Regions from separate parts of the Streptomyces sp. NPDC096205 genome, predicted to be linked through region 2. Evidence: riboswitches for the same ligand, from Rfam matches in the RefSeq annotation. Region 2 holds a riboswitch; the other holds the start of a gene.

Region 1 (3,483 bases), on a different contig from region 2:
GAGGCGGCGACCTTGAAGGAGACCGCCTTGGCCGCGATCACGTGCTCCAGGGGACCGCCCTGGAAGCCCGGGAACACCGAGGAGTTCAGCTTCTTCGCGAACTCCTTCTTCGCCAGGATGATGCCGCCGCGCGGGCCGCCGAGCGTCTTGTGCGTGGTGGAGGTCACCACGTCCGCGTGCTCGACCGGGTTGGCGTGCAGACCGGCCGCGACCAGGCCCGCGAAGTGCGCCATGTCGACCCACAGGTACGCCTCGACCTCGTCGGCGATCCGGCGGAACTCCGCGAAGTCCAGCTCGCGCGGGTACGCCGACCAGCCGGCGATGATCACCTTCGGGCGGTGCTCCTTGGCGAGCCGCTCCACCTCGGCCATGTCCACGAGACCGGCGTCGTCCACGTGGTAGGCGACCACGTTGAACTGCTTGCCGGAGAAGTTCAGCCGCATGCCGTGGGTCAGGTGACCGCCGTGCGCCAGGTCCAGACCGAGGATCGTGTCCCCGGGCTGGGCCAGCGCGAACAGCGCGGCCTGGTTCGCGGAGGCACCGGAGTGGGGCTGGACGTTGGCGTACTCGGCGCCGAACAGCTCCTTGATCCGGTCGATCGCGATCTGCTCGGTGACGTCGACGTGCTCACAGCCGCCGTAGTAGCGGCGGCCCGGGTAGCCCTCGGCGTACTTGTTCGTCAGGACCGAGCCCTGCGCCTCCATGACGGCGAGCGGAGCGAAGTTCTCCGAGGCGATCATCTCGAGCGTGGACTGCTGCCGGACGAGCTCGGCGTCGACCGCCGCGGCGACCTCCGGGTCGAGCTCGTGCAGGGGCGTGTTCAGGACGGACATGGGTCTCCTCAGCCGGCGGTGTGGGCGTCGTACGCGTCGGCGTCGAGCAGGTCGTCCTGCTCGCCCGAGACGCGCACCTTGAACAGCCAGCCGCCCTCGAAGGGGGCCGAGTTCACCAGCGACGGGTCGTTGACGACGTCCTCGTTGATCTCGGTGACCTCACCGGTCACCGGGGAGTAGAGCTCGGACACCGACTTCGTCGACTCCAGCTCACCACAGGTCTCACCCGCGGTGACCTCGGTGCCGACGGCCGGCAGGTCGGCGTAGACGACATCGCCGAGCGCGTTGGCCGCGAACTCGGTGATGCCGATCGTCGACACACCGTCCTCGGCGGCCGACAGCCACTCGTGCTCCTTGCTGTAGCGCAGCTGCTGGGGGTTGCTCATGGCCTGAATTCTCCTGTACGCGCGGATGTGCTGATGACGGGGGGACTGCCGGGAACGTGCGTGAGCAGCGCAATGTGCGCAGAGTCACGCACGGAACGCCCGCAGTGACTACTTCTGGCGCTTGTAGAAGGGCAGCGCCACGACCGTGTACGGCTCGTGCGTGCCCCGGATGTCCACGCCCACGCCCTCGGTGCCGGGCGCGGCGTGCGCGGCGTCGACGTAGGCCATGGCGATCGGCTCGCCCAGGGTGGGGGAGGGGGCGCCGGAGGTGACCTCGCCGATCACCTCGCCGCCCGCGACCACGGAGTAGCCCGCGCGCGGGACGCGACGGCCCTCGGCGACCAGGCCGACGAGCACCCGCGGCGGGTTCTGCTCGGCCCGTGCGGCGGCCTCGGTGAGCGCCTCGCGGCCCACGAAGTCGCCGTCCTTGTCGAACTTCACGACCCGGCCGAGACCGGCGTCGAACGGCGTCAGCTCCGCCGTCAGCTCGTGCCCGTACAGCGGCATGCCCGCCTCCAGGCGCAGCGTGTCCCGGCAGGACAGACCGCACGGGATCAGGCCGACGCCCTCGCCCGCCTTCGTCAGGGCCTGCCACAGCTCCACGGCGTGCTCCGGCTTCACGAACAGCTCGAAGCCGTCCTCGCCGGTGTAGCCGGTGCGCGCGATCAGCGCCGGGACACCCGCGACCGTGCCGGGCAGACCGGCGTAGTACTTCAGATTGTCCAGGTCGGCGTCCGTCAGCGACTTCAGGATGCCCGGGGACTCGGGCCCCTGGACCGCGATCAGCGCGTACGCGTCACGGTCGTCGCGGACCTCGGCGTCGAAACCGGCGGCGCGCTCGGTCAGCGCGTCCAGCACCACCTGGGCGTTGGAGGCGTTCGCGACGACCATGTACTCGGTCTCGGCGAGGCGGTAGACGATCAGGTCGTCCAGGATGCCGCCGTCGGCCTGGCAGATCATGGTGTAGCGGGCGCGGCCCACGCCGACGGCGGCGATGTTGCCGACGAGCGCGAAGTTCAGGAAGTCCGCGGCCTGTGCGCCGGTGACGGTGATCTCGCCCATGTGCGAGAGGTCGAAGAGCCCGGCCCTGGTGCGCACGGCGTTGTGCTCGTCGCGCTCGGAGGCGTAGCGCAGCGGCATGTCCCAGCCAGCGAAGTCGGTCATCGTCGCGCCCAGCGAACGATGCAGCGCATCGAGCGCGGTACGGCGGAGTTCGGTACTGCTCATCGGTCGGTCGTCTCCCAAGTACACGACAGGCGAGGTCATTCCTCCCCATCTGTCATCGGAACCTGAGAGGTTCGCCATGACCGCCCGTACAACGGGTGTACAGGAAGGGACATGGCTTGCACCTTGGGTGGGACCACTGCAGATCAGCGGTCCGCTTTTCAGATGTGCCTCGCCCGCGCGGTAACGGGGCCTGAGAGATTCAAGGGAGGGACTTGCTCCTTCGGCGCCCCAGCGAGGCTGGGGACTCTCCCGCGCGGATTCAAACGGCCGGTATGCAGTTGGCGGGGCCATCATTGCACGCATCCGCCCGGCACGGCAGGCCGCATCTGTGACCGGCCTGTGGCAGTACGCACACGAAATCACCGGCCGCACCGCATTACCGTCTCTTTACACACGATGGGCATGGGTCCTACGACCCGCCCCAGGGGAGGACGATCACGGTGAACAGGACCACGTCGTACGCCACCACGACCCCCGCCCTCGCGCTGCCCGGGCAGGCCGCGGCCCCGGCCCGCGAGGTCCCCTCCGCCCCTGTCGTCCGCGACCTGCGCGACCGCGGTGGCCACAGTCCGCACGCCCTGCTCTTCGGTCCCCGCGACCTCGTCGTGATCACCGGCCTGCCCGGCAGCGGCAAGTCCACGCTCATGCGGCGCGCGGTGCCGGGCATACGCATCGACTCCCAGGACACCCGCGACCGCTTCGACGCGGCCACGCCCCGGCTCCTGCCGTACGCCGTCTACCGGCCCCTGGTCCGGCTCGCGCACTACGCCGGGCTGCGCCGTGCCCTGCGCACCGGCGAGGGCGTCGTCGTGCACGACTGCGGCACGCAGGCCTGGGTGCGCGGCTGGCTGGCCCGTGCGGCCCGCCGCCGGGGCGGCATGCTCCACCTGCTGCTCCTGGACGTCACGCCCGAGCAGGCCCTGGCCGGGCAGCGCGAGCGCGGCCGCGGTGTCTCCCGCTACGCCTTCCGCCGCCACCGCCACGCCGCCTCCCGGCTGCTGCGCCGGGCGGAGCGCGGCGCCCTGCCTCGCGGCTGC
Region 2 (3,483 bases):
CATGCCCTGCTGCAGGGCGGTCAGGGCGTCTTCGGTATCGCCGTCGGTGTGGTGTGGCGGGACGTGGAGAATGCGTTGTCGCAGCTGCACGGGGAGCGGATCGACACCGGGGAGACGCTGATCGGGCACAACCCGACGGACGAGCTGGCCAGGCGGCGCAACAAGGCCGTGTAGCGCCTGCCACCGGCTTCGCCCGGGGTGTGGGCGGGGCCATTGTCAGTGGTGTGGTGCAGCATCGGAGATGTGAGAACCGCGCCCACGATCCTGCATCTCGACATGGATGCCTTCTTCGCCTCGGTGGAGCAGGCGTCCAAGCCGAGCCTGCGCGGGAAGGCCGTCGTGGTGGGCGGTCTCGGGCCGCGTGGGGTGGTGGCGACCTGCTCCTACGAGGCACGGGTGTTCGGGGTGCACTCGGCGATGCCGATGGCGCAGGCGCGGCGGCTCGCGCCGAACGCGGCGTATCTGGTTCCGCGGGGAGGGCTGTACCGGGCGATCAGCGAGCAGGTGATGGGGCTGCTGCGGGCGCTGTCGCCGTTGGTGGAGCCGCTGAGCCTGGATGAGGCGTTCGTGGACCTGGAGGCCGGTGGGGCGGCCTGGGACGGGGAATCCGCGCGGCTGGCCGGGGAGAGACTGCGCGCGGACATACGGGCCGTCACAGGGCTCACCGGATCGGTGGGGCTGGCCGCGTCCAAGATGCTGGCGAAGATCGCCTCGGAGCAGGCCAAGCCGGACGGCCTGGTCCTGATCCCGCCGGGGACCGAACGCGAGCTGCTCGGGCCCATGTCGGTGCGGACCCTGCCGGGGGTGGGGCCGGCGACCGGGGACCATCTGAGACGGGCGGGCATCCACACCGTCGAGGAGCTCGCCGAGGCGGGCGAGGACGAGCTGGTGCGGCTCCTGGGGAAGGCCCACGGGCACGCCCTCCACGCCATGGCACTCGCGCATGACGAGCGGCCGGTGGTGGCCGAGCGGGAGGCGAAGTCGGTCTCCGTCGAGGACACCTACGACGTGGACATCCATGAGCGGGTGCGCATCGGCCTGGAGGTGCAGCGACTGGCCGACCGGTGTGTGCGGCGACTGCGGGGGGCCGGCCTGTCGGGGCGGACGATCGTACTGAAGGTGCGGCGGTACGACTTCTCGACCTTGACACGGTCGGAGACGCTGCGGGGGCCCACGGACGACCCCGCGGTCGTGCGGGAGGCCGCGCTGCGGCTGCTGGACTCCGTCGACACCACGGGTGGGGTGCGGCTGCTCGGGGTCGGGGTGAGCGGGCTGGCCGACTTCACGCAGGAGGACCTGTTCGCGCAGGCCGCCGGGGAGGCGGAGACGGGCGACGAGGAGGAGACGGCCGAGGAGGCGGCGCGGGAGCCGGTGGAGCCCGAGGAGCGGCGGTGGGCTCCTGGGCATGACGTGCGGCACGCCGAGTACGGGCACGGGTGGGTGCAGGGCAGCGGGCTCGGGCGGATCACCGTGCGGTTCGAGACGCCCTGGTCGGAGCCGGGGCGTGTGCGGACGTTCCGGATCGACGATCCCGCGCTCGAGCGGGCGGAGCCGTTGCCGTTGGTCCAGGGCGTGGAGGGAGTGGAGGGGGTGGAGGAGGAGGAGCGTGTGGAGGGCGTGGTGGAGGCTGCGGAGGTGTCTGAGGTGCCTGGGGTGCCTGGGGTGCCTGGAGTTCACGGGGCTTCGGCGGTGTAGCTGCCGTGCCCTTGGCCGTGGGACGTGGGACGTGGGCCGTGGACCTTGGCTCGGTGGGGCGGGCTGTGCTGTCCGGCGACGGCGGGGGCCGTCCGCCTAACCGTCCCTGCTGGCAGTCGGCAGTCGGCAGTCGGCAGTCGGCAGTCGGCGGTCGGCGGTCGGCGGCCGACGTGATGCGTGCCCCCTGTGGCGCTCAGGGGGCGGCGAATACGCGGGACTACCCCCGGACGGCACCCGGGCGGGGCTCCGGCTGCGGGGAGGTCATTGGGGATGCGTGTGCGGGTCGTGGTCGTTGTGGGGGTCCTGGCCCGCGACGTTGCCGAAGTCCCGGTCGGGGGGCGGGGGTGAGGGGGCCACGTTGAGGCCGTAGTGGTGGTAGAGCTGGAGTTCCTGTTCGGGGGAGAGGTGGCGGCCGACGCCGAAGTCGGGGGCGTCCTTGATGAGGGCTCGGTCGAAGGGGACGTGGAGTGTGCCCTCGATCAGCTCGCTGGGCTCCAGGGGGACGAAGGCGTCTCTGGAGAACAGGCCGGTGCGTATGGCCGCCCATTCCGGCACGCCGGTCGCGTCGTCGAGGTACACCTCGTCGATCGTGCCGATCTTGGTGCCGTTGCGGTCGAACGCCTTGCGGCCGATCAGGTTGCGCGGATCGATGTCGGTCTGCACGAGCCCTCCACTTGGTCGCAAATCATCCGTAAGCACTACGAAAGAGCACATTTGGGTGCGCGGCCACTCGAAGGCTCGTGCGGTGGGCGCGCTGGTAGGCTTGCAGACGGCTGCTGACCCCGTGCGGGAGAGTCCTCCGATCGTCACCGGAGGCGCCGAAGGAGCAAATCCTCCCCGGAATCTCTCAGGCCCACGTACCGCACGGACGAGGTCACTCTGGAAAGCAGGGCGGATGTCGACGGCTTCCGCTCTCACCGACGGTGAAAGCCGGGCGCCCTCGGGCGGCCGGTGAAGCTCTCAGGTTGAGATGACAGAGGGGGAGGCCGTCGGGGTACCCGCGCCGTGGTGCCCCTCGAAGGTCGCGTCAGACCAGGAGGCCTCCGCAATGACCGCCCAGCGCATTCCGCTCTCCGAGCTCGAACAGGGCATCCCCTTCGAGCAGCGTCACATCGGGCCCGACCAGGAGGCGCGGGCCAAGATGCTCGCGCAGGTCGGCTACGGCTCGCTCGACGAGCTCACCGCCGCCGCGGTGCCGGACGTGATCAAGAACGGCGACGCCCTCGACCTGCCGGGCGCCCGCTCCGAGGCCGAGGTGCTGGCCGAGCTGCGCTCGCTGGCCGACCGCAACCAGGTCCTCGGCTCCATGATCGGGCTCGGCTACTACGGCACCTTCACCCCGCCGGTCATCCTGCGCAACGTCATGGAGAACCCGGCCTGGTACACGGCGTACACGCCCTACCAGCCGGAGATCTCCCAGGGACGTCTGGAAGCCCTGCTGAATTTCCAGACGATGGTCGCCGAGCTGACGGGGCTGCCGACCTCCGGCGCCTCGCTGCTCGACGAGGGCACCGCGGCCGCCGAGGCCATGGCGCTGTCGCTGCGGATGGGGAAGAACAAGAAGGGCCTCTTCCTGATCGACGCGGACGCGCTGGCGCAGACCATCGCCGTGATCGAGACCCGCGCCGAGCCGACCGGTGTCGAGGTCGTCGTCGCCGACCTGAGCGAGGGCATCCCGGCCGAGATCGCCGCGCGTGAGATCAACGGCGTGCTGATCCAGTACCCGGGCGCCTCCGGTGCCGTACGCGACATCAAGCCGGTCATCGACCAGGCGCACGAGCTCGGCGC

Evidence for each region. Region 2 has a riboswitch for glycine ahead of gcvP (aminomethyl-transferring glycine dehydrogenase). Riboswitches for the same ligand answer to the same signal wherever they lie in the genome.
Region 1: linked by a shared signal. The riboswitch ahead of gcvT (glycine cleavage system aminomethyltransferase GcvT) and the one ahead of gcvP (aminomethyl-transferring glycine dehydrogenase) in region 2 are both predicted to bind glycine.

What each region holds. Positions count from the first base shown of each region.
Region 1 covers NZ_JBIWFS010000012.1:31,371-34,853, forward strand. Annotated here, with positions in the region: gene glyA (serine hydroxymethyltransferase) at 1-833, opposite strand, end outside; gene gcvH (glycine cleavage system protein GcvH) at 842-1,219, opposite strand; gene gcvT (glycine cleavage system aminomethyltransferase GcvT) at 1,328-2,446, opposite strand; glycine riboswitch at 2,615-2,708, opposite strand; gene ACIQ6Y_RS35845 (AAA family ATPase) at 2,881-3,483, shown strand, end outside.
Region 2 covers NZ_JBIWFS010000004.1:691,026-694,508, reverse strand. Annotated here, with positions in the region: gene ACIQ6Y_RS19205 (MerR family transcriptional regulator) at 1-174, shown strand, start outside; gene ACIQ6Y_RS19200 (DNA polymerase IV) at 244-1,695, shown strand; gene ACIQ6Y_RS19195 (PRC-barrel domain-containing protein) at 1,957-2,358, opposite strand; glycine riboswitch at 2,473-2,568, shown strand; gene gcvP (aminomethyl-transferring glycine dehydrogenase) at 2,744-3,483, shown strand, end outside.